DNA from 4 places in the Peribacillus sp. NPDC097198 genome. Region 4 is predicted to be linked to each of the others. Evidence: riboswitches for the same ligand, from Rfam matches in the RefSeq annotation. Region 4 holds a riboswitch; each other region holds the start of a gene.
What was found. Region 4 has a riboswitch for S-adenosylmethionine ahead of ACIQXQ_RS17165 (Na+/H+ antiporter NhaC family protein). Riboswitches for the same ligand answer to the same signal wherever they lie in the genome.

Region 1 (7,775 bases), on a different contig from region 4:
AAACAGGAATTATTAAAAAATTCTTAAGAAACCTTGAAAAAATATAAATTTCTTAGATGGACCGATATATTTGCGGCTTGGACCGATAAAGGTCTGGTTTTGACCGATAAAACATCTAAATTGACCGATATAAATACGGTTTTGACCGATAAACTGCTTACAAACAAAAAAAGACGCCTCTATTAAAGGCGCCCCTCCTTACATCACTTCATACACTTCTTTTTTCTGCTTATTCACGCCATACCAGCCATACGTGGCAGTATGTCCACCTTCGTTACTATCATTGACGACTTCAAAGACTTGAAAAATATAGTCTCCCTTTTCATCATCGTGATCATATTGGATTTGTAGATGCGGATTATTTTCGGCATCCACATAATCCTTCACCAGCTGCTCCGCTTTCGCTTTTGTAAAGCCTTGGTCCGGGTCCTTCTCCTCTTCAACCGGTCCTTCTTCGGCTGGTTCTTCCTTAGCGGCTTTTTCCTCTTCTTGTGCTTCCTTCGGCGTTTCTGTTTCTACTGCCGGTTTATCTTCAACTTCCGACTCGGGGATAGCTTCTGATTCCTCCCCCGTTTGGTCATCCGTCGTTTCCTCTAAATCCGTCTCCTCTTCAACTGGTTCTACGTCGGCTTCTTCCGTTTTCACCAACATTCCCGTAGCCTTTTGAACCATCAACTTGCCTTCTTCAAACTTTGCCTTATATGCGGCTGCCTCTTCGAAAAAGACCTGTGCTCCTTCTACATCCTGTTCTTCATATTTTTTCATTCCATCGTAAAGTAGGCCTGATAGCTCCATCAGCTCTTTCGCTTCCGCAGTGGGATCATCTTCATAAGCCAACTCAAATGCTTCATGTGCTTCTAAATAATTCTCTTCCTTTAGTTGGCTTTTCCCCAATTCCATGTTTGAGTCATACATCCTCGTTGCACAACCTGAAACGATAAATACCATCAATAAAATACATACGGATAATTTCTTCATAGTAGCACTCCCCATCCTTGTTCAATGTCCTAAGTTGTCCTATCAATCTCTAAATCTATCTTACCCTATTTCATAAGAAATATCTGACATCTATGTATGAAAGCGACTTTTTTATGGGATATTCATTTTTAGGGTTACTTTTTTACAAATAGTGGTACATCATAATTAAACACTTGAAGGGGTGGTATAAATGAGTCAAGAAAAGCAGACGTATCATGTGGATTTAGTGAGTGGAGATATTCTGGCACAGAAACTAGATGAAAACCCAAGCTTCACCATACAAGCGAATGATGACGAATTAGCCGAGTTAAAGCAATGTTTGGACGATCATCTGAAAGATGATCTTGAAGCTTTTGCCCGTTCTCACGTACCTTATCTTCTCTACCATCATGACCGGGCCAATGATAAATATGATGCGGCCATGAAAAAACTATACCGGATCATATACAGGTTAGGTGACGAGGCCGCCCGGAATCACATTGAGGAGATTGGCATATTGGAGGATAACAAATTCGAGGGAGACAGTGAAATCCAGAAGTTTAAATAAGCACCCCATTAGAACAGGATCTTATATATGAAGATTCTGTTTCTTTTTTCATATAAGGAGGTAGGGATGATAAGAGCGATGAAGTTTGTCCTATTGGCTTGCTCTCTTTGTCTACTGTATGGCTGCATGCAAAATCCATCCAGTAAAAAAACCGTGGAGGAAAGTGAAGCAAGCCCAACAACGGAAGAGTCCTCTGAAAAAAGCGGCCTCGAGCAAGGGGTCAGCCAAGTGGCGGAAGGATATTCACAGGCACCCGGGGAAAACGATGCAATCGGTTCAGATAAAGAAAAAGAAATTTATCTTTACATGAAGTCACTATACAACACTGGAGGACAGAATACCCAAGACGCCATCACGGAAAAGGCGAGTAACAAATTCGAGATTACACAAGAACAGGCCGGTACGATTTATATGCAGTATGAAATGAAGTTATCCAAGCCCAAATGAAAAATTCGCCACACTGAAACAAAAGACCAGCAATCATGGCGACTGCTGGTCCTTAATGTTTCAGTGTTTTTGTTTATAATAGGTCACAGCCAAGGCAAGGGCGAGAACTGCGCCTTTCACGATGTCCATTGCATAATATGGGACCGACATCATGATTAGCCCATTTTGCAGAATTCCAATCAAAACGGCCCCGATGAACGTTCCGAAAGCATTCGGTTTACCTGCTCCTAGAACAGAAGAACCAATGAAGGCCGCCGCCACCGCATCCATTAAATAGGGAGAACCTGAATTGATTTCCGATGTCATGACACGGGAAGCAAGGACGATCCCGCCGATAGCAGCGAACAGCGCCGACAGAAGATAGGCCACTACTTTATATTTATTGACCGAGATTCCCGAAAGTCTAGCCGCCTCCTTATTTCCGCCAATGATGTACATATAACGGCCATGCTTCGTGTAGGTCAAAAAGATATGAGTCGCAACGACAATGACGCCCATGATCAGGATAATCCAAGGCACTTGTCCGATTTTGGCGAAAAATGGGCTGATTAAACCTGTAGCGAATGTTCCATCAGGCATCACCATGTTTTGTGAAACCGTGGCCCCTTTTGTATAAGTAAGGGCAAGCCCTTGAATGATGAACATGGTCGCCAATGTCATCAGCATGTCCGGGATCCTTAACTTTACAATCATGAATGAATTCAATGCGCCCACCACAAGCGAAGCACCAATGGCCGCTATTATCGCAATCAACGTATCCTGGGAAAACCAGACAAACATCGAGATGACGATGGCATTGGCTAATGAGGCAACGGAGCCAACTGACAAATCGAAGCCGTCAACCGTCAAGGAAATCGTGATCCCGATGGCGATGATTGTCACGATGGAGATGGAACGTAAAATGTTAATAAGATTATTCGTTTGAATGAACGATGGATTCGCAATAGCAAAAACCGCAATCAAGATGATGATCGTCAGAATCGTTCCATATTTATAAAAGAATTCGAACAGATCAACTTTTTTCCTGGCTGGCGTTGTTGGTTTCTCTGTAAGAACCGGAATTGGTGTACTCATCCTATTTGCCCCCTGTTGAGTAGAATAGTAGTTCTTCTTCATTTGTCTTGCTTGTCTCTAGCTCCTTGACCATCCTTCCGTCATATAAAACATAGGTCCTGTTTGTGATTCCTATGATTTCGGCCAATTCGGATGATGCATAAATAATCGCTTTCCCCTTTTGGGCTAACTTTGCGATCAGTTCAAAAATATCCTTCTTGGCCCCGACGTCGACGCCTTTTGTCGGCTCATCGAATATGTATACATCCGCATCAGCCAATAACCACTTTCCGATGGCGATCTTTTGCTGATTGCCCCCTGATAGGTTTTCGACCTTCGCTTCCTCTGAAGGCGTTTTGATCCCAAGAGTGGCTATCAGGTCTTTCGCCTTTATCTTTTCTGCCTGGCGATCGACGAAGCTGAATGCCTTACTGAATTTCCCGACACTTGCAGCAGTCAGGTTCGTAGTAACAGACTCCTGTACGAGAACGCCTTCTTTCCTCCGTTCTTCGGGGACTAGTGCCAAGCCGCTCTTCACAGCATGATGGGGCGTTTTCAGAATAAGCTTCCTTCCATTCAATACAACTTCCCCCGTTATAATGGCCGTATGACCGAAAAGCGTTTTACAAAGCTCCGTTTTCCCTGCCCCGACAAGGCCCGCTAAACCGACTATCTCACCGGCCCTCACATGAAGACTGACATCTTTGACTTTATCGGCATCCGACAGTCGGTTCACTTCAAACATCACCGCACCTATCTCGGCATTCACGACGGGAAACTGTTCTTCCATTGACTTTCCAAGCATCTGCTCAATCACTTCGTTTTGTGTGATATCACTGATTCTACTGCGCCTCACACTCTTCCCATTTCTCATGATTGTAATGTCCTCACACACTTCAAATATCTCGGGTAGACGATGAGAAATGAAAATAATGCCTACACCACGTTGCTTCAGCTCATTCACAATCCGGAATAGTTCCGTTGTTTCCGTATGGCTTAACGGAGCAGTCGGCTCATCAAGAATCAAGAATTTACATGCGGTTGAAACGGCCCTAGCTATCAAGACCATCTGCTTTTCGGCCAACGTAAGGTCCCTTACCAGTTTTTTCGAAGACACATGGATGTTCATTTCTTCCAAGATTTCCGTCGCTTTTCTATGTAATTCCTTCCACTTGATGATTTGTTTTCTCCCCATGTTCTGTACGGATTCATTCAGCATCACGTTCTCCGCAACCGTTAAATAAGGAATGAGGGCCGTATCCACTTCCTGATACACAATTTGAATGCCAGCTTCCTGTGCCGACTTTGGCGAACGGATATCCTGTACCTGGCCATTTAGAAAAATGTCGCCGGTATAATGGACATGAGCTCCTGATAAGACTTTCATTAGCGTCGATTTCCCTGCTCCATTTGCGCCGACCAATGCATGTGCTGTTCCCGACTGTACTGAAAAATCAACTTCACTAAGCGCTTTTACACCTGGAAACTCAATCGATATTTGTTTCATTTCTAGTTGAATGCCCATGTCCAATCCCTCCCATTAAACAGACACTCTCTTCAACTTGAAAGAGAGTGTCTACTGATTCTGATCGTTACTTCTTATAATGTTCTTTCAATACTTTCATCCAGTCTTCTTCAAATTCCGTTGATACTCCCCAGCCTTGAACAATGCCGGATAGATTGGTCATGTTGACAGCGTCCTTCGATGATTGAAGCTGTTTTTGAGATATCAATGATGCTTCTAAATCATAGGTTTGCGGCGTTTCTTCCCCCGCTAGTTTTTTCGCTAGCAGTCTCATATTCACTGCACCAATCAACTTCGGATCAACCGCTGCGGTATACGACCATGAGCTTCCTTTTGTTTGAATCTCCTGAAGGTCAGCATTGGACACGTCAATACCATAGATTTTCACTTCATCGCGCCCCGCTTCTTTTATCGCACGAGCTGCTCCGATAGCGAATGCATCCCAGGTTGCGAAAATTGCGTCTATTTTACCTTTTGGATACTTGTTCAACATCGCCGAGACGGCATTTTGCGTCTGGACCGAAGTATCTGAAGATGCCACTCCGAATCTTTCAATTTCATGAATGCCAGGATTTTCTTTCAGCTTTTCTTGATACACGGCATTTCTTCTCACCATAGGAGGGAAACCATCTACCCAAAGGTATGCAATGTTCGCTTCGCCTTTTTGCTCTTCAATCAATTTGTCAAAAGCAAGAGTTGCCAATGCTTCGTCATCTTGTGAGGTTACTGTTACCCCATCAATTTTCGTTAAATCGCCGATGGAATCGAATGTGACTACGCTTTTCCCTGCATCAACCAACTTTTGTACGTCATTCACTGTCGCTGCATCATCACCATGGGAAATGATATAGCCATCATAGTCTTCCTCCAGAGCCTGAGCGATGGCGTCATGGAATTTAGCCGTATCGCCATTGGCCGTAAAAGTATCTACTTGGAAGCCAAGTGCTTCTCCTTCTTCTTGCGCCCCTGCTAAGTATTGGGCAGTGTGATCATCGCCGCCAATTTTACGAATGACTTTAATTTTAGCTCCCTCGCCTTTCGCAAATCGCTCTGGAACATTTTCAAAAGATACCTTTTCCTCTTTTTTCGCTTCCCCTGTACTTTGTCCCGAAGAACACCCCGTCAAAAGCAACGCCGAAGCGATGACTGAAACGAAAGCTCCTTTTAAAATTGATCTTCCCATTTTAATTCCCCCTATTTTTTACATTATTCTTATCTGTTAGCTCGGCATAAACACAAAATAAAAACCTCTCTAAAATAGAGAGGTTTAATCAGCTGGTTTGCAGACTTATCCCTCTCTTATCTGTCAAAACATTTCTGTTTTGCAGGATTTAGCACCAATTCCTAATTGGAACGGTTGCTGGGCATCGTAGGGCCAGTCCCTCCGCCACTCTTGATAAGAGAATATAATGTGTTACGTTTCGTTATGGTAAGTACCACTTTATAGGGATATAGTCATTAAGTCAATAGTTTTTAGAATATTTTAAATGTTTTATTTTCCTTGCAGTTTCGCCAGGCGTCTTTTCTCGATTTTTTCAAGGCGTTCGAATTGGCGCAGTTTCACTTCGAACAGGGTAATCGGATCACGGTAGACTTCAGGATTTTGTCTCATATGTTCCAATGTAGCCTGCTGTTCTTTGATTTCGGCTTTCGTCTGTTCGATATTTTTTTCAAGGATGGAAAATGGACTGCGGTAGAACAGGGATATGTCACGTTCCAAGGATTTTTCGAACAATCCAAACTGAGTAAGGAATCTGTCACTGATCATATCGGCAACATCCTGGAAGTCTTCATTTTCCAAGAACTTCTTATATCGATTGTACATATTCGCTTTATTTTGCGGAATGGCACCAAATAGCTTCCCGGCTCCCTTAAGAATCAACTGAGATGGGGTCCTTCTTAGTAATATATTTACATTTTCTATCCGGATGCTGCTTGTCATCCGGTCCGCATCACGGCGCCAGTCATCCAAGACCCGGAAGTCCCCGGCCAGTACAATACGTTCTTCTTTGTATAGCTCATTGAAGCCTGCGCTCATCTCATCCATGAACTGTTGGCTTTGCGTGAATTCTAACTCAGATGTAGCAATCCAGTCTTGAAGCGAGCGGAAATACTGCGGCATGATTTTATCGGATATAAATGCCTGGATCCGATCGTTCATTTCCTGATTCAACTGTATATGCACTTGGCTAAAGTCACTATTCTCAGATAATGTTTTAGAGCAATCACGCAGTAATTCAGGAATTCGTGTGGAAAGCTGTTTTTTCACTTCTTCTTTTAATAAGCGATAAGATCTTGTAATGTTTTCGGTTTTTTCTTTTTCCAAATCAGTCAACTGATTCGTAGCGCCATTCAACTTCACTTCCATCTGTTCATTCCAAGAAATCGAATGCTCGCATTTCCGTTCATTCGCTGCCCGTTTTTCTAATAGATAGGATAAAGTTTTACGCGTGAAGGCAAGGAGCTTCTCCGCCCTCATTTCCTTCCAATTGCTATCTTGATAGTTTGCGTGAAGGAAGACGGCTAGATCCTGCAGTTGCTGTTTGCTGTCATAAAGCTTGGAGAAAGCAAATACCTTCGCGTTCGGGAAATAAGCATTCACCTTATCCCATGTTTCATCTTCCATCCTGACTGCCACTTGATCACTATAGATGGTATCCATTTTATTCAGCAAGAAATGAATAGGAAGTTTAGGGGCCATTTGTTGCATTTCCAATAGCAAATCACGTTCACTGCCCGTGAAAGGTGCCCGTGCATCCAGAACGAACATCACTCCATCGCTCTCCAGTAAGTAATTTTGGAAGTCAGGGTCTACGCTTTTCTCTCCATTAAATCCTGGAGTATCCAGTAGACGCAGGCGATTATTTCTCAAATAATCACTGATGAGTGTCACATCGACAATCGTTCCGCGTTGACGACGCGTTTCATCCAACTCCGTTAACTCTTCGACCATTTTACGATCTGTATCGGTAATTTCATAGATTTCCAGGTCATCGCCATCTTTAACGCTCACAAGAGATGAATGGTCTTCCGCTGCAATGCTTTCACCCGCTATCGATTGAATGAAGGATGTCTTGCCATTTCCTGCACTTCCAACAAGAAGCAGATTGAAATTGCTCATATCCTTAATTCCCTCAACCATCCATTTCAGCTTATTGCCGACTAATAGATCATTGCTCTCTGCCCATTGAATGATGGAGTGAATCAGTTTTTCGCCTGCTTCGA
Region 2 (7,775 bases), on a different contig from region 4:
CGGAAGGTTCTTAATACCCATGTATATCGCCAATGTATCGATGCCTTTAGCAAGCGATTCCCATTTGATGTTATCGTCTTCACCCTTTTTACGATGACCGGTTACAATGGCAAATGATGATGCATGGTCTCTATGGGTAACCGGAATACCTGCATAGGCCGATGCGGCTATGCCAGCTGTAATGCCCGGTACTATTTCAAAGCGTATTCCATTTTCGACAAGAGCCTCTGCTTCCTCTCCGCCTCTACCGAACACAAAGGGATCTCCGCCCTTTAATCGGGTGACCACCTTACCCTTTTTTGCATATTTGACGAGAAAACGATTGATTGTTTCTTGTTGCAAGAGATGGTAATCCGGCAGTTTTCCACAATTAATCAATTCTACGCCATCTTTGGCATGAGTCAACAACTCTTTGTTTACAAGGCGGTCATATAAAATAACATCAGCTTCCTGAATACATCTTAACCCTTTTACTGTAATTAAATCTGGATCTCCGGGACCGGCTCCTACTAGATATACTTTCCCCATTTTGCAATCCGCCTTTCCTCAGAGTACTGTTTCGAAATTCGATAAAACGAAACCTGCTCCATTTTTAATTTGTTTCTTTTCATATAATGTTACGTCATTAACCATCGGCATTTTCAAAAACCGTTTTTCCAGCTCGATATCGACAAGCTGGAAAGCCATATCATCTGAATCTGCGGCAATGACGACATGACATAATTCATTCTTAATTGTAACTTCAAAGCGATAAAGATTCATCATTTTTTTACCTCTTTTTAAACAGCAATCATGCTCGCTAAGACATTATCCAGTTTATTCTGTAATTCCGACGTTCCAACCCGTTCAACAAATTCAAGAAAACTTTCCGAGGGAAGTTTTTTGTCTTTAAAATAAAGAATTAGCTCTTTCAAGACATGATAAAGTTGTTCCGCTTCCACTTTTCCTTTTAGCTTTTCATTGAATTTTCCGCCAGCATTTAATGTTCCGCCCACGTATATTTCGAAAGCCTCAACCATCTTTTTATCTTGGTTTTTCATTTTTATCCCTTGTAATCCTATATCAGCAATCGCTCGCTGGCCACAGTTATTAGGGCAGCCAACCATATGCAGCCGTACCGGTACATCTAGATCAATTTCCTTATCCAATGTTTCGGCAATGGTTTTCATCCTGTTTTTCGTTTCAACAAGTGCTAGGTTACAATATTCTATACCTGTGCAGGAAACGGAGTAACCGAGAAATTTCTTGGGCTCGTATGGAAATCTTTCAAAGATTGTTTCCTGTTTTAAGGCTTCCAGATTTCCATCCGATACATTCGGAATAATCAGGTTTTGTGAATTACAATTCCTGATTTCCCCATTACCATATCTTTTAGCTATTTCGGCGAACTCGATAACCTCTTCGGGCGTTAGTCGACCAACTGGGATATTGACACCCACATAGTTGAGTCCTTCCTGTTTTTGTTTATGTATGCCGTAAAAATAACCAGCATTCCATTCCTTCAACGCACTTTCTCCCTTGTCAGGTAGCGGCCCAGTGTATTCCAGTACTTTTTCCGTGAATTGTTCAGGGCCCCAATCAGCAACAAGAAACTTCAAACGTGAACGGTGGCGTTTTTCACGGTATCCGAAATCACGAAAAATCGTTGTGATCGCGGCAGCCACTTCTACCGTTTTCTCAGGTAAAACGAATAAATCCAGTTCTTGTGCCAGCATAGGGACTGAGGATAGACCCCCACCAACTTTCACATGAAAGCCGACTTCTTCTTTCCCATCTATGACCTTTGTTGCCGGATTAAAGGAAACGCAATTGATTTCGGCGTTTGAAGCATTATGTATATTAGCACTGACTGACATTTTATATTTACGTGGAAGGTTCGAAAAGTCTTCATTCATTCTGAAGTATTCAAATACATCCTTAAGGACTTCCCGCGTATCGAATAACTCATCTGGATCGATTCCAGCAAGAGCGTTGCCGATAATATTCCGTGTTATGTCTCCGCAAGCACCCGCTGTTGTCAATCCTACCTGATCTAGACGATTTAATATATCAGGGACCTGCTCTATCGTCAACCAATGAAATTGTATAGCTTGCCGTGTAGTGATGTCATAGACATCGCGGCCATAATCCTTAGCAATATTTGCAAGGGTGATCTGTTGGTCGTATGTGAGAATCCCTCCTGGAATCACAACACGCATCATCCAATAACCAGCTTCTTTAGGACGTTGTAAGTAAAGACCTGCCCATTTGAACACATCCCATTCTTCTTTAGGGATGGAATCGAATCCATTTGCCGCGTAATGAGGAATATCGTCAAAAATCTTCAAAGCATCTTTTTCCAGTTTCCGAATTTCCATTTTGTTTTTGGCAAGCGCTGGATTGTCCGCCCAAATCTTCTCGTACACCATTTCTTTTCCCCCTAGGTTAAATCGCTCTCTTTGTTGTCAAATAGTCTATAACCTGTTCGACGCACTCTTCTACACTAAACTGACTGGATTCCAATACGATTTCCGGATGTTCCGGTTCTTCATATGGAGAATCGATTCCAGTGAAATTTTTAATGATACCTTTACGCGCCTTGTCGTAAAGGCCTTTTGGATCACGGACTTCACATTCTTCAAGTGGACATTTTATGTACACTTCAATAAACTCGCCTTCTCCAAGCAGGTCCCGAACAATTTGACGATCTGCACGAAAAGGTGATATAAATGCCGTTAATACGAATTGACCACTGTCCACGAAGAGCTTGGAGACCTCTCCAATCCGTCTAATATTTTCTGTGCGATCTTTTTCTGAGAAGCCTAAATCCTTGTTAAGTCCATGACGGATATTATCCCCATCCAAAACATAATTTCGGATATTCCGATTATACAACTCTTTTGCAACAGCATTGGCGATCGTTGATTTCCCAGAACCTGAAAGCCCGGTAAACCATATCACCGTGCTCTCATGACCGTTTTGCTTCCGTCTAAGTTCCTTCGTTACCGATGCATCATGCCAAGTTACATTAGTACTTTTACTCATGAGGATCCTCCTTCTAAAACTTACAATAATTAGTTATATACCTCGTTCTTCTTAAGCCCTTCTATCAATACTTCGATTACTTCTTTGCGGCTGAAAGTCGCTGGTGGAATTTCCCCATTCCGTAACATTTCCCTAACCTTCGTCCCAGAGAGGATGACGTGATCTTCTTTACCATGCGGACATGTTTTTGCAGAAGCCATATTCCCACATGTTTTACAATAGAAGCTATGTTCAAAGAATAATAATGTTATCCCTAACTCATCAGAAGTGAAGTTCCCGAAGATTTTTTGTGCGTCATACGTACCGTAATAATCGCCCACACCTGCATGGTCGCGCCCGACAATGAAGTGAGTACATCCGTAGTTTTTACGAACCATTGCATGAAAAATCGCTTCTCTAGGTCCTGCATATCGCATGGCTGCTGGGAATACCGCAAGTGAGACACGGTCCTTTGGATAATACTTTTCAAGTAATACTTTATAGCTTTCCATCCGAACGTCAGCAGGAATGTCATCGGACTTCGTGGCACCAACTAATGGGTTTAAGAATAAGCCATCCACTATCTCCAATGCTGTTTTTTGAATATATTCATGGGCACGGTGAACGGGGTTTCTTGTTTGGAAACCGACAACCGTTTTCCACCCTTTTTCTTCAAATGTTTTTCGGGTATCAACTGGGTCTAAATAATGATCCTCGAATAATGGACGCTCGATCCGTTTAATAAGCTTGATTTTACCACCTACATATACATCGCCACGATTATATAGATTTTTTACACCTGGGTGATTCTCATCATCCGTTTGATAAACTAAAGTTGCCTCCACTTGCTTATCAGGTGTAAATATATCGGAAACGGCAAGGACTCCATAAGTTTGGCCCTCATGAGTTAACTTTACTTCTTCTCCGATTGTAAGAGCGTTTACCACATCAGCGGAAAGTGGTAATGTAATAGGAATACTCCAGACATGCCCGCTGCTAAGCCTCATATCCTTTACTACTGTTTGATAGTCTTCTTTTGAAAAGAATCCCTCAATGGGGCTGTATGCTCCAGTCCCTATAAGTTCCAAGTCGCTTAATGAGATTTCATCAATTTCAACGGATTGTTCTATTTTAGTTAAATCATAGTCTGGTTCAAAGCGATTGATTAATGTTCCTCCGTGCGGCAAGCTAATGGTCATGCTGATTTCCCCCTGAATTTTTTATAATTATGATAAATGTAATCCGCATTCTGTTTTTTGGGCACCTTGCCATCGTCCTGAACGAAGATCATCAGCATTAATGGCAGGTGCTGTACATGTTTTACAGCCAATACTTGGATATCCATTATCATGAAGCACATTATATGGTAAGCCATTTTTATGCGCATAACGCCATACATCTTTCCATGTCCAATGAATGAGCGGACAAATTTTGATAGATTTGAATTTGTTGTCCTTGTTTATATATTCAGTCAATGCACGGGTTTCCGATTGCTCCCTGCGCAGTCCCGAGAGCCAAGCCGTCGCTGTTGATAATACTTCAGTGAGCGGCGTAATTTTGCGGATGTTACAGCATTGATTTGGGTCATGAAGCCATAATTCATCACCAAATTCAGCGGCTTGTTCTTCCAATGTCATTTCCGGTTTCTTCATTACAATGGAAAGCCGTGGGTAACGATTTTTCACTTGTTCGATTAATTGGTAAGTCTCAGCGAAATGAACATCCGTATCCAAGAATACGATTTTGGCGGAAGGATTAACCTTTGCCAGCAAATCTGTCAGTACAATTCCTTCAATCCCAAAACTACAGGCATAAATGAGTTTATCTCCGTACTCTGAATTTGCCCATTCCAATACTTCTAAAGCGCCTTTTGTATCGCTATCTTCCGGGAACGAAGGTAATGTCGCTGTATCAATATTTTCATAGTCCACTAGCTCTGCCAACTCTATCCCCCCTTTTAAGAATCACCCTATGGTACAGCAGATATCTTTGAAAGCCTTTGAAACACCATTTCTTATAATGAAAAAGGCGGCTTTAACCAATAGTTTCCTATTTATATCAGCTAAATCCACCTCTAGTTTTCTAGTCAGCAGTCCATTTATTTAATTCTCAATTTTTCGTTTCTTTCCATTTGTATAACCTTACCGTCCTGAACGATAAGGGTTATGGATCCATATTTCATAGTTTTTAGCATTTCTTGCAGTCTTTCAAATATTTCCCCCAGCTGATTTTCCTTTTCCAAGGCTATTCCTCCTTTAAGAAAACTCGTCGACTAGCTTGTCGTAAGATGATCAGCTTGTAAATGAATTCCCCCAAATTAATAAAATCAATCAGAAAAATCCTTCCATGCCAAGATGGAAAGATTGATAAGGTAATCTTATTTACCTTATCTTCCAAAATGATGACATTTTGTTGGATGTAGCACCTTGCATTCATGATGCAGGTTGCTGGACTTCAAAGGGCCAAATCCCTCCGTCGCTCTTGATAAGTTTTATTATTTTAAATATTAACACATATCAAATCATTGTCAATGGAGTTTTCATATAAATTAACTTGGTTTAATATTTTGGTTTAACTTCAATTATTATACACAAATAGTTCAAGTTTGTTACAGTGATTTGTTAAGCCAGTAAAAAAGGTTCATTCATCCTGAACAAGCTTGAATAAACCTTTAAAGTAGCCTAATAACTTAACTCGTTGATGGGAAGGGTCAAGATAAAAAGAAGAAATGATCAATTTCTTCTTTTTTGTATGGCTTCTACAAATTCCTTTACTTGACTCTTTGTACGATCAAGTAATTCCACTTCCTTAATCGGATGTTTTGGATTCTGCTTATCGATTTCTTTATCGACAAAGTATAACCCCTGCATCGGTTCCCCTTTTAATATTGATATAAGAGGTTTCAGCGCATAATCTATAGCTAATAAATGCCTGTTGCTTCCCCCAACCATTATGGGCAAAACTGGCTTATCCTTAAACGCGCCCTCGGGTAATAAATCAATTAGAGCTTTCAACACTCCTGTATAAGATGCCTTATAGACAGGTGAACCAATAATGATACCATTAGCTTGCTTAATCTTTTCTGAAAGTCTTAGAATATCCTCGCTATCATAACGACCTTGGAATAAGTCGTTTGCAGAAAACTCGGTAATAGAATGATAGTCCGTCGTAAATCCTTCTTTTTCCACCAACGTTTGGATATATTTTAATGAAATATCTGTTCTTGATGGTATAGCAGGGCTGCCTGATAAAATTATAATTTCGCTCATATATATTCCTCCTGTATGTAAAATCTGCAAAGGATCTGGGTCCTTTCCAGTTAAGCAACTTCAATTAATTATCTTAATTATCAGAAAAATAAAAGTCAAGTAACTTGATTGGAATTTATATTTTTGAAACACTAATAAGAATTGTATTATGCCATTGACTAAAAATCCTGCCCCGTTAGGGCAGGATTTTTAAAGCTTTTCAACTCTATTGATTGATTGAGTCTTTCACCATTTTTAAAAAAAGTTGTATAAATCGTTGATCACCGGTCAGTTCTGGATGAAACGAACTGACAAGAACCTGTTCTTGTCTAGCCGCCACTACTTTCCCGTCATAACTTGCTAATATCTCCACATCTTCACCTACGCCAACGGCAAAAGGTGCTCTGATAAAGACACCCATGAAAGGTTCTTCCATTCCTTTAACTATAAGGGGTGCTTGAAAACTTTCCCTCTGACGACCAAAACCATTTCTATTTACTGTAATATTGATAAAACCAAGATGGGTATGTTCCAAACTAACCATTTCCTTTGCCACTAATACCATCCCTGCGCAAGTTCCGAAAATCGGTTTTTTTTGTTCGAAAAATGCCGTAATCGGCTCCATGAAACCATAATGGTCCATTAGTTTTCTCATAGTGGTGCTTTCTCCACCAGGAATGATCAGGCCATCGATATCCTTTAACTGTTCTGGGTTCTTAACTAATATCGCATGCTCACCGGCTTCCTTGATTTGGTTCATATGTTCCTCTACAGCACCCTGCAAACCTAAAACACCTATGGTTACCATGTTTACCATCCACGCTCCTGCATTCTCTCAGCTGGGGCCAACTTAGAAATATCAATTCCTTTCATCGCGCTTCCCAATTCTTTAGACAACTTGCCTATTAAATCATAATCGGTGAAGTATGTAGTTGCTTGTACGATGGCAGCAGCGAATTTATCGGGATTTTCCGATTTAAAGATTCCTGAGCCCACAAATACACCGTCTGCCCCAAGTTCCATCATCAGGGCGGCATCTGCAGGAGTCGCAATTCCACCTGCTGCAAAGTTTACTACAGGTAATTTCCCTGTGCGCCGGATTTCCTTCAGAACTTCATAAGAAGCACCAATATTTTTTGCTTCAGTCATTAATTCATCCTCGCTCAGCATGCATACTTTACGAATTTGAGATTGAACTTTTCTCATATGCCGTACAGCTTCCACAATGTTCCCTGTCCCAGGTTCTCCCTTCGTCCGAAGCATCGAGGCCCCTTCGCCGATACGTCGGGAGGCTTCCCCTAAATCCCGGCAACCACATACAAAAGGTACTATATAATCGCTTTTCAAAATATGATATTCTTCATCGGCCGGAGTCAGTACTTCACTTTCATCAATGTAATCCACTCCCATGGATTCCAAGATTCTCGCTTCCACAATATGACCGATCCTTGCTTTAGCCATCACTGGGATCGAAACAGCTTTCATCACTTCCTCCACGATCCTTGGGTCCGCCATCCTTGCCAC
Region 3 (7,775 bases), on a different contig from region 4:
AAGGGAATAATCGTATGCATCTTCAATCCAGCTTTTTACTTCTTCTAAATATTCGTCAAAGGAATCGATATGCCCCCGGAAGGCGCGTGTCGTCATTCCCTGCCCGGGTAGGTCGCCCATGACGACATGGTATCCGGCTGAAAGCCACATTTGTGTTAACCACTTGTAACGGCCATGATGCTCCATTGCCCCATGAATAATGACGATGACGCCTTTTGCATCTCCGTCCGTCTCCCATTTCCACATTCGAAATCCCCCTTTCACTTTTCTCTAGTTGTAAACGTTCCATGCAGAATGAAAAATAATCTATATGGTAAATTATAACCACATTTTCGGTTTTCGACAAAAACGAAACCTAATTAATTGTGCTCAATCAAATAGTAGCCAAGGCTATTTTGATACGGTATATTAAAATAATACAGCAAAATTATCCACTTCGGAAAGGAAATGATGAAAATTGATTATTTATCCATTCAAAGGCATGGAACCAGAAATTTCCGAAAGCGCCTATCTTGCTAAAAATGCCGTCGTGACAGGCGATGTCAAAATCGGTGATGAATCAACGATCTGGTTCAATACCGTCATTCGCGGCGATGTGGCACCCACCATCATCGGGAAAAGAGTAAGCGTGCAAGATAACAGCGTACTTCATCAAAGTCCCAATAACCCACTGATAATCGAAGATGAAGTGACCATTGGCCACCAAGTCATTCTACATAGCTGCAAAATTCGAAAGAGAGCCCTCATCGGCATGGGTTCGATCATCCTTGATGGAGCGGAAATCGGTGAAGGTGCCTTCATCGGTGCAGGGAGCCTTGTCCCCCAAGGAAAGGTTATCCCGCCGAACACCTTAGCCTTTGGAAGGCCGGCCAAAGTCGTTCGTGAAATTAATGAGGAAGATCGCCAGGATATGGATCGCATTGTCCGGGAATATGCTGAAAAAGGACAACTCTATAAACAGGCTGACCGAATAAAGTAACACCAATCGTATGATTACAAAAAAACGCTTAGCTAAAAATAGGATTCCTTGAATTATTCCCTAGGAAGCCATATTTAATCCTATTTTTGCCCATCAAAAAAGGTGCCTTGCATTAAAGCAAGGCACCTTTTCTCATATGATTTACGCTTTAGCTTGTGTTTTTAAAGCTTCTGCTTTATCCGTACGCTCCCAAGGCAAATCAACATCTGTACGGCCGAAGTGACCATATGCAGCTGTTTGCTTGTAGATTGGGCGACGTAGGTCAAGCATCTTGATGATACCAGCTGGACGTAGGTCGAAATTCGCCTCTACCAATTCCACTAGCACCTCTTCACTTACTGTTCCCGTTCCAAATGTATCGATTGAGATGGATACAGGCTTAGCCACGCCGATTGCGTAGGCCAATTGCACTTCCGCTTTGTCAGCCAGGCCAGCAGCTACGATGTTCTTCGCAACGTAACGAGCGGCATATGCAGCAGAACGGTCCACTTTTGTTGCATCTTTACCAGAGAAAGCACCGCCGCCGTGACGAGCGTATCCGCCGTACGTATCAACGATGATTTTACGGCCAGTAAGACCAGCATCCCCTTGAGGTCCGCCGATTACAAAACGGCCAGTCGGGTTGATGAAGTATTTTGTATCTTCATTGATTAAGTCAGCCGGTACGACCGCATTAATCACATGTTCTTTTAAGTCGGCTTGAATTTGTTCAAGTGTCACTTCAGGATCATGTTGTGTGGAGATGACGATTGTGTCTACACGTACAGGTAGGTTATTTTCATCATATTCAACCGTTACTTGCGTTTTTCCATCAGGACGTAAATAACTTAGCGTGCCATCTTTACGAACTTGAGAAAGACGGAATGATAGCTTATGAGCCAATGAAATGGGAAGTGGCATAAGCTCTTCCGTTTCATTGCACGCGAATCCGAACATAAGACCTTGGTCCCCTGCACCGATAGCATCGATTTCCTCATCGGACATCGTACCTTCACGTGCTTCCAATGCTTTATCAACACCCGCTGCAATATCAGCAGACTGCTCATCGATCGAGCTTAGCACGGCACAAGTCTCGGCATCGAAACCATATTTCGCACGAGTGTACCCGATACCTGCAATCGTATCGCGGACAATGCGTGAGATATCCACGTAAGCCGATGTTGTAATTTCTCCAGCAACAAGTACAAGACCTGTCGTTACACTTGTTTCACACGCAACGCGCGCATTTGCATCCTTAGCTAGGATTGCATCTAAAATGGAATCTGAAATCTGATCACAAATTTTATCCGGATGGCCTTCTGTCACAGATTCAGAAGTAAATAGACGTTTCTTTGACATCTTATTTCCTCCTTGGAAGTTAGTATGTTGTAGGCATGAGCCTGATCTTTTACGGAACTCGTTTCCCTTATTAGTTTCAATCATAGACACAGAATTAATGAATAAAAACACAAAAACCTTCCCTGGCAAATGAGGAAAGGTTTAAAAATTCTATCATCTATCCTTTCACTCTTATCGTTCAAGGGTTTTTTACCTTGCTCAGGTTAGCACCATCACCACTATTCCTTGAAGGTTCATCGCTTTATTTTCGGCGATTGACCTTGGAGTCAAGTTCAATATGGCAGGTTGCTGGGTTTCAAAGGGCCTGTCCCTCCACCAACTCGGGATAAGAGAATCCGTACAATTTAAGATACTATCGTATTTAGTCGGAATTTGTCAATGTTTTTCTAAAAAGAACATTTTTCCCCAATGAAAAATAAAAAAACTTTTTATCTGGCACAGCCGGACTATAAATAGTATCCTTAAAGAGTGTAAACTAAGAAGATAAGACCATTGACTTACAATGGATAAATCGGACAAAATGAACATACCATCCGACCCCCATATTCATCCCTTTTTCAGATACATAAATGGTTGTTCACTTCTTTTCTTCCTATTATAAATGAAAAGGTACACTAATCCTAAAACGGGACTTCACAAAGACTTGTGGCAGCAATCGTTTTTCACATCCTAGATTCACTTCATCCAGATCGTCTCCCGATTCAACCAGATTCAAAAACATCCATCCAGGATGACTCACTGCAAGTATATGCCCGCACTATACATAAGGTTACACTCGAAGTGAGATAATTGATTAATGTGACTATTCCATTTTCATTCACAAAAAAAGTTAAATAGTATAGACTATTTAATCCAATGTGTTATACTAATTGTATTATAAAAACTTAAACAAAGGAAGGTATCTCATATATGAATTCTGTTGACGTTAATGAGTTACACCAATTATTAGCAGGAAATAATGTGCAAACTCAACTCTCAGTTCCTCAATTAGTTGAAAAAGTATTAAGCAGAAATGAAGGCGTTTTAACTTCAACCGGCGCAGTAAAAGCTGAAACGGGCAAATACACGGGCCGTTCACCTAAAGATAAATATATTGTGGAAGAAGCTTCTGTAAAGGACAAAATTGACTGGGGCCCAGTGAACCAACCCATTTCCGAGGAAGTATTCAATAAACTATATAGTAAAGTTGTGGACTACTTAAAGACAAAAGAAGAAGTCTTTGTCTTCAAAGGTTTTGCTGGAGCAGACGAATCATCACGCCTTCCTATCCGAGTGGTTAATGAATATGCTTGGCACAACCTTTTCGCTCATACATTGTTCATCCGTCCGAATGAGGAAGAACTAAGAGGGCACGAAGCAGAATTCACCATCCTTTCCGCACCTAATTTCAAAGCGGATCCAGCAGTTGATGGAACGCAATCCGAAACGTTCATCATGGTATCATTCGAACGCCGTACTATCCTAATCGGTGGAACTGAATACGCAGGTGAAATGAAGAAATCGATTTTCTCAATCATGAACTACCTACTTCCGGAAGAAGAAATCCTTCCAATGCATTGTTCGGCAAACGTAGGTCGTGAAGGCGATGTCGCTTTATTCTTCGGATTGTCCGGTACTGGTAAAACGACTTTATCTGCCGACACGAACCGTAAACTGATCGGTGATGACGAACACGGCTGGTCTTCTAACGGTGTATTCAACATCGAAGGCGGATGCTATGCAAAAACCATCAACCTTTCACGTGAAAAAGAACCACAGATCTTCGACGCCATCCGTTTCGGCGCCGTATTGGAAAATGTCGTGGTAGATCCCGAAACACGCGTGGCGGATTACGATGACAGCTCATTAACGGAAAACACCCGTGCTGCATACCAAATGCAAGCGATCGATAACATCGTGAATCCAAGTATTGCGGGACACCCGAATACAATCATTTTCTTAACGGCTGATGCTTCTGGCGTACTGCCTCCAATCAGCAAACTTTCTAAAGAACAAGCCATGTTCCACTTCTTGAGCGGATACACAAGCAAATTGGCAGGTACAGAAAGAGGCGTGACGTCTCCTGAAGCAACATTCTCTACATGCTTCGGTTCACCTTTCCTACCACTTCCTGCTACACGCTATGCTGAAATGCTTGGAGAAAAAATCGACGAGCATGACGCAAAAGTATACCTGGTTAACACAGGATGGACTGGCGGAGCTTATGGAACTGGAAGCCGTATGAAGCTTGCTTATACTCGTGCCATGATCCAAGCAGCACTTGAAGGTGAATTAGCCAACATTGAAACCGTTCAAGATGATATCTTCGGCTTGAACATTCCGGTTCATGTTCCTGGTGTTCCTGATGAAGTGCTTCAACCAATCAAAACATGGGCAGACCCTGCTGCATACACAAAATCAGCAAAAGACCTTGCCGCTCAATTCCGTGCAAACTTTAAGAAATTCGGTAGCGTACCAAACGAAATCGAAGAACTTGGCGGGCCGATTGCATAATAAAGATAGGAAAAAGGACCAAGCGAAAATCGCTTGGTCCTTTTCTTTATCATCAAAGCAAGAATGCATAGTCCCTGGATATCCTCCTCTTCCCCACATTAGCTTTCTACGCGCACACCCCTTGGCTATCCCCATCCCCTTCCTCCTATTTCATGTGACAAGCCGCATTGCAACAGAAAAAACCCGAACGACTAAAACACCGTGGGAGTGGTGTTCATCGTTCGGGCTCTTCATCGTGTTCCTAAATCTTGAAATGGCTTACTTCCTTCTGTAGGTTTTCGGCCAGGATTGCTAGTGATTGGGCGCCTGTCGTAATCTGTTCATTCGCCGCTAGCTGCTCTTCTGTGGCTGCACTTGTATCATGTGCCCGTTCAGCAGCGCTCACCGCAATTTCCTTTACGGAAGTGGCCCCTGCTGCCACCTCTTCGGTCATGGCTTGAATGTCTTCGATAGCATTGGATGCCGACTCTATCCGTTTTCCCACTTCACCGACTGCCACTTTGATCTGGTCGAACACCTGCAAGGAATTCTCCGATGCAATGAGTCCATCTTCGGCTTTCTTGGTTCCCATCTTGATGGATTCCACCCCTTTTTTGGTCGCATCTTGAATCATGCTGACCATGTTTGCAATCTCTGAAGCGGACAATTTCGATTGCTCAGCCAGTTTCCGGACTTCATCTGCCACGACCGCAAAACCCTTTCCATGATCCCCGGCACGGGCAGCCTCGATCGCGGCATTCAATGCCAGTAAATTGGTTTGGTCGGAAATGTCCGTAATCAAGGCTGTCACTCTTTGAATATCACTTGAATGGCTCGTCATCATTTCCATGATTTTCGCCGAGTCCTGAATGGTGGAATTGATATGATTCATTTCCTTTGTCACCGCATTCATGCTGGATGATCCCTCACGAACTAGCGAATTCACCGTTTCAGCAGATTGAAGCATGTCGACATTGCTTTCCGTAACTCTCCCGACGGCTGCAGCCATTTCATTCATGGAATCCACCGAATTTTCAATAATGACCACCTGCTGATTCGTTCCTTGCATATTATCCTCTGCCGTTTTAGCAACCATCTCCGAAGAGGCAAGGCTTTCCTCGGAACTGGCCGACATTTGCTCCGCTTGAACGGCTAACTGGCTCGAAGAATCCCTCATACTCGAGACTATCGACTTCAGTTCATTAACCATTTTGTTGAATGCACCGGCCATTTCCCCAATCTCATCCTTGTTCCTGACCTGTATGCTTTCCACCTGGAGATTCCCTCCAGCAACCTCACCAATAGCCGCAGTGAGCTTGCGGACCGGGCGGGTAATGCTGCGACTCAGGACAGTCGGCATTACGATACTAAGTATGAAGCCTCCGATGATGACCAACGTGATGAAGCTCAGCATATCCTTCACCAAAGCATCAATCTCTTTCCTTTTCTCTTGCATATAAACCTTCTGGTTGTCACTTAACTGTATGGCTTTTTCGATGATTATTTCTTCTAGTACACTGGTCTCTTTCGCAATGACCAAAGCTTCCTGTGTTTTCTCTTTCTGGACATTATTGATTATTTGTTCTGAAAGTTCTGTATACTTCTGTTTTGCTTTATATGCCTCTTCCAGTAAAACCCGATCTTCTTTCTTTTCCATCGTCTTTTCTAACTCTTTATAGGCACCTTCAAACCTATCATACTTCTCGGACCGGCCTTCTAAATACTTGGCATCTCCATAGATCATATATCCCCGAATATCGTTGGAGTAATCTTGCTGATTGATGATCAGGTCATCCACAAGTTGAGTCTTTTTCACGCGATTATCCAATAAAAACGTATATTGTTTATTAAGATCATCGATAATCAACAAATATACAGTTCCAATGGCCAATAAAAATACAAGTAAAGATAAAAAACTACCCCATAATTTTTTTGATACAGTTAATTTCATATAGCATCCCCCAAGTCGGTTTTCTATCTTCTTTGACCATCATATAAGAGTATAAAGTCCTATATCCATTTTACCATATTCTACATAATATTTTGTCACTTCAAGGAAAAAAAAACCTAATGCTCGTTAAAGAGTCATTAGGTTTCCTCGTCTTATCCATATCTCTTTTTCTTTTTAGACATAACAAAACCCCACCTCTACTATTCGTAACGGGTGGGGTTTCTATAGGGCTTCCACATCGGCTAGATCCATCTACAAGAACACGTCCTTTTCAATTTAAATGGCTAATTTGCTGTATTCGTCTAACTGATCCTCGGTTAAATGTTTGATGAAATGGTGAAAGTTAATCGACTCGATTCCATATCTTTCGCAAATCATTAAATAGGTTTCATACGCTTTAGTATACATATTCATTTTACTTTTCCTCCTCTGTTATATAACAAATTATTTATTGTATTAATAATATATAACAGGGTGGATCATTCTGTCAATATTTTTTCAGAAATTTTAAAAAACAAAAAAAGACCACCGAATAGGTGATCTCTAAATTCCATGACCTCTTTTACCAAAAAACGTACCTTCTCTTTTCAAATAAAGCAGGATGGTACAGAAAATGACTACTTCTGATAAAGGAATCGACAGCCATGCCGCATTGGTTCCGAATAGGAAAGGAAGGGTTACCAGGAATATGAGCATGAAGAGAAATTCCCGGCCAATCGTGATCCAGGCTGCCATCTTGACTTGCCCGACCGATTGAAAATAGGTCATCATGACGAAGTTGACCCCCATCAGAATATACCCGCCAAAGAAAATCCGAATGCCGATTGTCGCAAGTTCCTTCACGTCTTGTGAAAAGTCCCCGAATAAAGCAACTATATACGGTGCCGTCACTTGTCCGAGTAAGGTAATGAATACCCCCGCACCGATGGCCGTAAAAATGGCGATGCGAACCGTCTCGCGTTTTCGCTTCTCATCTTTTGCTCCATGGTAATAGCTAACGAGCGGTTGGATGGCCGACCCGATGCCAAGAAACAT
Region 4 (7,775 bases):
GGGAATGAGGCGGTTATTAAAGCCTATTTAGGAGGTAGTGCTAGTGCTTAAGTTAACTGATGTTACTGTATGTTATGGGAGCTTCACTGCGATTAAGCAAGTGAATATTGAAGTGGAAAAGGGAGAAATTGTCGTTCTATTGGGGGCGAATGGAGCAGGTAAAAGCACGACATTCCGTTCTATCAGCGGCATAAGCAAGCTGGCTCAGGGTGAAATTCATTTTGAGGAACTGGCTATCGGAGGTAGGGCTCCGGATAAGAATGTCCAAGCTGGAATCGTGCAATGTGCAGAAGGGCGGAAACTGTTTCCTCAGATGACTGTCCAGGAAAACTTGAAGATGGGAGCTTACGTACATCGAAAAAAAAAGATGGAAATCAAGTCCTCGTTGGAAAATGTCTATCATTTATTTCCTATTTTAAAAGAAAAACTCCATGATGAAGCCGGAAGCCTGAGTGGTGGACAACAACAGATGCTGGCCATTGGCAGGGCTTTGATGTCTAAACCGAAGCTTTTGATGCTAGATGAACCTTCTGTGGGCCTCGCTCCTTTGATTGTTGAACAGATGTTCCAAGTCATCGAAGAAATAAACCGGGAAGGAATAACCGTTCTACTAGCCGAACAGAATGCGAATGCTGCTCTTAGCATTGCAGATAAAGGATATGTTTTTGAAAATGGGGAAATTGTCGTTGAAGGGACCGCAAAAGAATTATTGTCTAACGATGAAGTACGGAAAGCCTATATCGGAGCATAAGAGTTTAAAAATGAATGGGGGATTTTTATGAAAAAGTTGAGTGTATTCTTTGTAATGCTATTACTCGTCCTAACGGCACTAGTGGGGTGTAACAAGGGAGACAGCCCTGCATCAAGTGGGGGAGGAAAGGCCGGTAAAGGGAAGAATGTTGTCAATATCGGTTTTAGCGGCCCTTTGAGTGGAGCAGCAGCCTTATATGGAAAACGAACGTTAAATGGTATGGAGATGGCTGTAAATGAAATAAACGATGCCGGTGGGTTCGAAGTGGAAGGGGAAAAATATACGCTCAATCTGGTTTCATTGGATGATAAGTACTTACCGAATGAAACGGGTTCAAATGCTAAACGTTTAATCCAGGAATACAAAACTCCGATTATTTTCACTCCTCATAGCGGGGGGATACAGGCCCTACAGGTTTTTAACGAAAAAGAGAAATTTATCATCGGTGCCTATTCGAGTGAACCAGCTATCACGGAAAGCGGAAATTCATTAACGGTAAGGATCCCGCCAAATTATGAAGGGTATATTGAACCGTTTTCTACGTATGCAATGGAAAACTTCGGCAAAAAAATCGCGGCATTGCCACCATCTTCCCAGTACGGGAAAGACTGGGCGGAAAACCTACTACCACATTGGGAAAAGCAGGGTGGTAAAGTCGTGTATAATGCCTCAATTGATTTCTCTAAAGAAACGGATTTCTTCACGACTGTTACAAATGCTTTAAAAGAAAAGCCTGATGTCCTTTTCATCGGTGGGGCGTCGGAGCCTACGGCCAAGGTTGCAAAACAAGCAAGAGAACTAGGTTTTAAAGGCGGTTTTATTATCATGGACCAGGCGAAACTGGATCAAATGAAGCCAATTGCCGGTTCATACGAAACATTGGAAGGTTCGATTGGTGTGCTTCCGCTTATCGACTCCAATGAAGAAGCAGCACCAGCATTCATTGATAAATATAAAAAAATTTATAAGGAAGATGCTAGTTCTGAAGTGGGGTTGAATTACATTGCTATGTATGCCTTTGTGGAGGCAATGAAAGCGGCAGGAACAGTCGAGGATGTGAAAGCCATCCGTGAACATATGCAGGATGGGCTGACAAATACGGCACCTGAACAGAAAATTTACAATATACCTTCGATTGACGAAAATGGTGGATTCGCAGCAAAAGTCGTTGTCGGAGCGGTAGAAGATGGCAAAGTGGTACCCATCAGTGTAGAAGAGTAAAGTGTCACTTGCTTTCACACTAGCTACCTTTACGCCCACGAAGACTAAAAACCAATGCATTCAACAAGTTTGTAAAAATCTTTAATACTTTACCTTGCGAAAACTCTTAAAATGCTGTACTCTTATATTTGCTTTAAAAAAATGAATATTTCTTACTTCTTATCAAGAGAGACTGAGGGACTGGCCCGAAGATGTCTCGGCAGCAGACTTATTTAGAGTGCTGTGCCAAATCCAGCAGGCGATTGACCTGAAAGATAAGAGGAGTGTTTATAGATTAAAAGACCTCTTCTTGTATTAAAACGGAAGAGGTCTTTTTGTACTCATAGGATAGGAATCTGTTCTTGATGGTGTGTTCCTATTTTTTAATCATGCTTATATTAAAATGAAGGGATGCCGGAAAATTTAGAGAGTCCAAAAAGAGTATCCAATACCATGCAAAAATAATAAAGAGGTGTACATCATGAGTTTAGACAATAAAGGGAATCCATGGGCTTTAACGCCGTTTATCGTTTTTTTGATATTATTTATAGGTTCAGGTGTGATTACAAAAGATTTTTACACATTTCCAGTGATTGTTGCCATTGCCATTGCATCTGCTGTGGCACTGGCAATGAATCGAAAGGAATCATTCAATCACAAAGTAGAAATCTTTTGTAAAGGTGCCGGGGATTCAAATATTATGTTGATGGTTGTCATATTCCTATTGGCTGGGGCTTTTTCGGAAGTGGCAAATGGGATGGGAGCCGTAGCATCTACGGTGAATCTTGCACTTTCGATCGTTCCGCAAAATCTATTAATGGTGGGGTTATTTATTATCGCCTGTTTTATCTCATTATCTATGGGGACAAGTATGGGAACGATAGTGGCTTTAGCACCAATTGGAGTAGGAATTAGTGAACAGACGGATATTTCAGTTGCCCTTTCTATGGCTGCGGTCATTGGTGGCTCAATGTTCGGTGATAATCTTTCTTTCATTTCGGATACGACTATAGCAGCTGTACGTACACAGGGAACGAAAATGAAAGACAAATTCAAAGTGAACTTTTTTATTGTTTTACCTGCTGCGGTAATTACATGTGTTATCCTTGGTTTTCTGACGATGGGTGAACAAGCTACAATTTCTGGAGAAGCCTACAGTTGGGTCAAAATTCTACCTTACCTTTGTGTTCTAGTGGCAGCATTGGCGGGAATCAACGTATTCTTGGTTCTCTCTATCGGCATTGTCTTTGCTGGAATAATCGGTTTAGCGGATGGCAGTTATCATGCAATGGAGGTTATTCAAAAAGTAGGAGATGGAATGGCTGGTATGTATGAAATCTCCTTCTTAGCGATCTTGATTGCAGGCATGGTTTCGGTTATCAAACATAACGGCGGAATAGATTACCTACTGAACCTCGTGACGAAAAAAAGCAAATCAAAAAAAAGTGCTGAGTTCAGCATCGCGGGATTGGTTGCTTTAACGAATCTTTCAACGGCAAATAATACCATATCCATCATCATTGCTGGTCCACTTGCAAAAAATATTGCCGAAAAGTATGAAATTGATCCCAGGAAATCTGCCAGCTTGCTAGATGTTTTCGCTTGTAGTATTCAAGGATTATTGCCATACGGGGCACAACTACTTTTAGCTGCCGGTGTTGCACACATCTCTCCTATCAGTATCCTACCCTATTCTTTCTATCCAGTCTTAATCGGGATTTCAGGAATCATAGCCATTTTAATAGGTTTTCCCCGGTTCTCGAAGAAGAAATAAAAATAGTATGGGTGGAAGAGTATCAATAAATCATGAATGTAAAATCATGAATGTAAATTCATGAATGTTGGCCCTGGAGCATTGTCGCCAGGGCTTTTTTAGGGTAAGTGACTTCGAATGGAAAGTGTGGATGAAATCTTTAATTCTTTTATGTTCCAAAAAACTAATATCCTTCTTCAATAATATTAAAATAGTATAATTAAATATAATATAAGGAGTCATCTTTATTCTTAAGTGTTTACTATTTTGCAAAAGCGGGAACTCTAAAGGTATTGTATTGAAATAATTAGAGGTGGGTTCGTTTAAAAATGGAGATAGTAGAAAAGTTTATTACTGAAACAAATGATTTATTATGGTCATCTATACTGATTATATTATTAATTGGAATGGGCATTTATTTTTCTTTTCGGACTAAATTCGTACAATTTAGAATGGTGAAAGAAATGATTAGGTTACTAGGGGAAGGTGCTACGGCAGATAAGAAAGGCGTATCATCGTTTCAGGCCTTTTGTATCAGCACGGCTTCCCGGGTAGGAACGGGGAATCTGGCAGGTGTGGCTATAGCCATCACAACTGGTGGTCCGGGAGCAGTTTTCTGGATGTGGTTAATCGCATTGATTGGATCTGCTTCTGCTTTCATTGAAAGCACACTTGCTCAAATTTACAAGGTCAAAGACGGAGAAGCATTCCGTGGTGGTCCAGCTTATTATATGGAAAAAGCATTAAATGCACGCTGGATGGGTATCACATTTGCAGTTTTGATTTCATTGACGTTTGGACTTGCTTTCAATTCAGTTCAGGCCAATACGATTACAAGTGCGTTCCAAGCATCTTTTGGAGTTGAGAAATGGGTCACTGCACTTATTTTAGCAATCATTACGGCTGTAATCATTTTTGGTGGGATTAAGGTAGTAGCTAAAGTGTCCGAAGTCATTGTGCCTTTCATGGCAGGTGCTTATGTAATAATAGCATTAGTTGTCATCATTATGAATATAACCGAGTTACCTAGTGTTCTGGCTTTAATCTTTGATAGTGCATTTGATGGATTGAGGGAAATTGCTAGTGGTGCACTGGGTGCAGCCATGATGAACGGAATCAAGCGGGGATTGTTCTCTAATGAAGCTGGAATGGGGAGTGCTCCAAATGCTGGCGCTACGGCAGATGTCACCCATCCGGTAAAACAAGGTCTTATCCAGTCACTTGGCGTTTTTGTAGATACGCTTATCATATGTAGTTCTACGGCCTTTATCATCTTGTTTTCCGGCCTGTATTCGTCGAAGGAAACAGATGGAATTGTTCTCACGCAAAATGCCCTTAGTGAGAATTTGGGATCTTGGGCTGGTATATTCTTAGCTATTATTGTGCTTTTATTTGCATTTAGTTCAATTGTTGGAAACTACTATTATGGAGAATCCAATATCAGTTTTATTAATGAAAAAAAAGTTTGGATAAATATTTATCGTGCAGCAGTCGTTGGAATGGTCATATTCGGGTCGATGGCCTCGCTCGAGTTTGTATGGAATCTAGCAGATTTGCTGATGGGATCAATGGCCATCATAAACCTGATAGCCATAGCCTTGCTAGGGAAAATAGCTTTCGCTGCCCTTGCTGATTATCAAAAGCAAAAGAAAGATGGTAAGAATCCCGTTTTCCATGTAAGTAACATTAAGGGATTGAAGAATGTTGAATGCTGGGGTGAACCAACCGATCACGTGGAAGAATCCAGTAAAAAGGTATTGAAAAAGAATCTAGATTGATGAATAAAAAGGCCTCGATATTTTTTCGAGGTCTTTTTTTATACCTTTTGATAGCCCAATATAACCCCGGATCTTAATCCGGGTTATGTTCTTTCTAAATATTCTATTACACTGTGAATAAATACCTTTATAAAATGAAACAATTCATAAATCAATATTCCTATTTACTAGTTGGTAATATATAATATTGTTGGAAAATGTCGGTATTTAAGGGTATCTTTAATGATGTAGCTGAGATACTATAATATTATAAGGTTCTACCAATATTTTGAAGCTAAAACGCAACCTTGTAGTTATTTGGTGCTCAACTAAGTGAGTGGAGGAATAAAAATGAGTATGATCCTCGATAAGGAAAAAGTAGAAAACCCTACACAAATGGAAGATGCAATATTGATAGGCAAATTTCAAGATGGTGACGATGAGGCCCTGAATCAATTAATTACGAAGTATAAAGGTCTTGTCAAAACTAAAGCAATGAAGTATTTTCTAACGGGTGGAGATAAGGAAGATGTTTTTCAAGAAGGCATGATTGGACTGTATAAGGCTATCCGGGATTATCGAGATTGCAAAAATTCGGCTTCCTTTAAGTCATTTGCTGAACTTTGCATTACTAGACAAATTATCACTGCCGTCAAAGCGGCCACTAGACAAAAGCATTCCCCATTGAATACCTATGTTTCACTGTTTAGACCTATTTACCAAGGGGAATCGGAGCAAGCTCTTATTGATGTCGTTCCTGAGCAAAAGCAGATGGATCCGGTTGCCATTTTAATAGGATTAGAAGAATTCAGTGAAATTGAACTGAAATTAACGGAACTCCTTAGTGATCTGGAAAGTACAGTCGTGGACTTGTATATGGGCGGGCAGACCTACTTGGAAATTTCACTAGAATTGAATGTTCAAGTAAAGACAATAGATAATGCACTCCAACGTGTAAAAAAGAAGTTGGATAAGTATCTGGAATCACGGTTGATGGTTGAATAGTATAGATTTTCTTTATCATCATGATTACCGTCATTTAATTCATGGAGAATAATACTTGAAAGTGGAGTGTGTATGCGCAAGGTTAAGTCAGTAAAAATAGATGGCGAAAGTGTTTTTATGTTTAATAGTGCTATATATATATTCGAGACAGCTTCAAGGTATACATTGGAATTGGATATAATAGTGAGTGAAATAGTATTAAAAAAATTCGGCAATAATGAAAATTTAATTATTGAAATAGAATTGGAAGATGGTAAAGAAATCAGTGCGATTATGCATCTGCGCGGTTTAGTGGGGGAAGGATTGCCCCAGCTTAACCTATTTTGTGAGATATATGATCTAGAAGGCTATGAAGATTTTCAGATAGTACATGAGAATGAAACATCCTTCCCGAATGTTGAAGAGGGCATTACTCTGAAAGAAATAAGAAAAGTGGAAATGCCAAATGAAAGAATAAACCTTAAACTACTATTACCGATAGATCAGACGGAATGGTTAGCGAAGCAAGGAAAAAATCTAAATGAGATATTGAAAGAAGCTATATATGACTACTGGAATAAAGAAAAGAAACGATAAGAACGAAAACAGGTTAAATGACCATTGAGATAATTGAAAATTAAGATAGTATAAAATCCTATCGTTAAATACTTGTATGGTTTTCTTTTTTTATGGGTGAAATGTATGCAGTTTTAAGCCAAAAACTCATCTTGTATGGTAGGTCCTTGAAACGGCATATCATTTTAATTAACTACTTATCTACTTAAAATGATAAAATTCGACAAAGAAGAGTACATGAATGATCGATATCTTCCATACTTCCTTAATGATAGTGAGGAAAGAGGAAGCCTATTTTGTTCTATTTATACAATGAAATTTTCAATATTGTTCAAATGCTTACACCGTTCACTTTGAACGGTGTTTTTTTGTTTTTTTAATGGGGAACAGCGTCAGCCTATGGTATATCATCCAGCAACAAACCTGCTATTTTTCGAGGTCGTTCACCTATTTTATATCCTACAATTGACCTCGATAGAATAAATAATATTTAACTAAGGAAAAAACTGTTAGTAACAAAAGATAAAGAGGTTTCATGGAACTTTTTTAAATATTTTCCTTTTGTATGGAGAAGCTAAAGAGAATAAATTAGGTTAGAAAGGAAATAAGTATGGATCACTTACAAATGGCAAGGGCGATGTTCGGGACTAATATGGGCGTACATATTATATTTGCCACTCTAGGTGTGGGATTACCTATGATGATGCTGGCAGCGGAATTGATGTATCAAAAGACGAAAGATCTACAATATGTG

Region 1: linked by a shared signal. The riboswitch ahead of ACIQXQ_RS15235 (sugar ABC transporter substrate-binding protein) and the one ahead of ACIQXQ_RS17165 (Na+/H+ antiporter NhaC family protein) in region 4 are both predicted to bind S-adenosylmethionine.
Region 2: linked by a shared signal. The riboswitch ahead of ACIQXQ_RS16300 (YezD family protein) and the one ahead of ACIQXQ_RS17165 (Na+/H+ antiporter NhaC family protein) in region 4 are both predicted to bind S-adenosylmethionine.
Region 3: linked by a shared signal. The riboswitch ahead of metK (methionine adenosyltransferase) and the one ahead of ACIQXQ_RS17165 (Na+/H+ antiporter NhaC family protein) in region 4 are both predicted to bind S-adenosylmethionine.

What each region holds. Positions count from the first base shown of each region.
Region 1 is NZ_JBIWDO010000008.1:72,332-80,106, forward strand. Features, by position in the region: gene ACIQXQ_RS15210 (COG3014 family protein) at 199-978, opposite strand; gene ACIQXQ_RS15215 (hydrolase) at 1,169-1,525, shown strand; gene ACIQXQ_RS15220 (hypothetical protein) at 1,592-1,972, shown strand; gene ACIQXQ_RS15225 (ABC transporter permease) at 2,033-3,046, opposite strand; gene ACIQXQ_RS15230 (sugar ABC transporter ATP-binding protein) at 3,048-4,550, opposite strand; gene ACIQXQ_RS15235 (sugar ABC transporter substrate-binding protein) at 4,618-5,733, opposite strand; SAM riboswitch class I at 5,847-5,953, opposite strand; gene ACIQXQ_RS15240 (GTP-binding protein) at 6,043-7,775, opposite strand, start outside.
Region 2 is NZ_JBIWDO010000009.1:124,614-132,388, reverse strand. Features, by position in the region: gene cobA (uroporphyrinogen-III C-methyltransferase) at 1-528, opposite strand, end outside; gene ACIQXQ_RS16325 (DUF3906 family protein) at 547-765, opposite strand; gene ACIQXQ_RS16320 (nitrite/sulfite reductase) at 780-2,408, opposite strand; gene cysC (adenylyl-sulfate kinase) at 2,425-3,024, opposite strand; gene sat (sulfate adenylyltransferase) at 3,054-4,202, opposite strand; gene ACIQXQ_RS16305 (phosphoadenylyl-sulfate reductase) at 4,230-4,934, opposite strand; gene ACIQXQ_RS16300 (YezD family protein) at 5,102-5,218, opposite strand; SAM riboswitch class I at 5,387-5,494, opposite strand; gene ssuE (NADPH-dependent FMN reductase) at 5,736-6,272, opposite strand; gene pdxT (pyridoxal 5'-phosphate synthase glutaminase subunit PdxT) at 6,478-7,059, opposite strand; gene pdxS (pyridoxal 5'-phosphate synthase lyase subunit PdxS) at 7,062-7,775, opposite strand, start outside.
Region 3 is NZ_JBIWDO010000005.1:41,155-48,929, reverse strand. Features, by position in the region: gene ACIQXQ_RS10225 (alpha/beta hydrolase) at 1-246, opposite strand, end outside; gene ACIQXQ_RS10220 (gamma carbonic anhydrase) at 461-979, shown strand; gene metK (methionine adenosyltransferase) at 1,121-2,317, opposite strand; SAM riboswitch class I at 2,486-2,649, opposite strand; gene pckA (phosphoenolpyruvate carboxykinase (ATP)) at 3,227-4,810, shown strand; gene ACIQXQ_RS10205 (methyl-accepting chemotaxis protein) at 5,052-6,740, opposite strand; gene ACIQXQ_RS10200 (hypothetical protein) at 7,017-7,154, opposite strand; gene ACIQXQ_RS10195 (MATE family efflux transporter) at 7,284-7,775, opposite strand, start outside.
Region 4 is NZ_JBIWDO010000011.1:24,624-32,398, reverse strand. Features, by position in the region: gene ACIQXQ_RS17180 (ABC transporter ATP-binding protein) at 1-51, shown strand, start outside; gene ACIQXQ_RS17175 (ABC transporter ATP-binding protein) at 44-751, shown strand; gene ACIQXQ_RS17170 (ABC transporter substrate-binding protein) at 773-1,972, shown strand; SAM riboswitch class I at 2,129-2,233, shown strand; gene ACIQXQ_RS17165 (Na+/H+ antiporter NhaC family protein) at 2,433-3,725, shown strand; gene ACIQXQ_RS17160 (alanine/glycine:cation symporter family protein) at 4,034-5,482, shown strand; gene sigH (RNA polymerase sporulation sigma factor SigH) at 5,813-6,466, shown strand; gene ACIQXQ_RS17150 (hypothetical protein) at 6,539-7,042, shown strand; gene ACIQXQ_RS17145 (cytochrome ubiquinol oxidase subunit I) at 7,632-7,775, shown strand, end outside.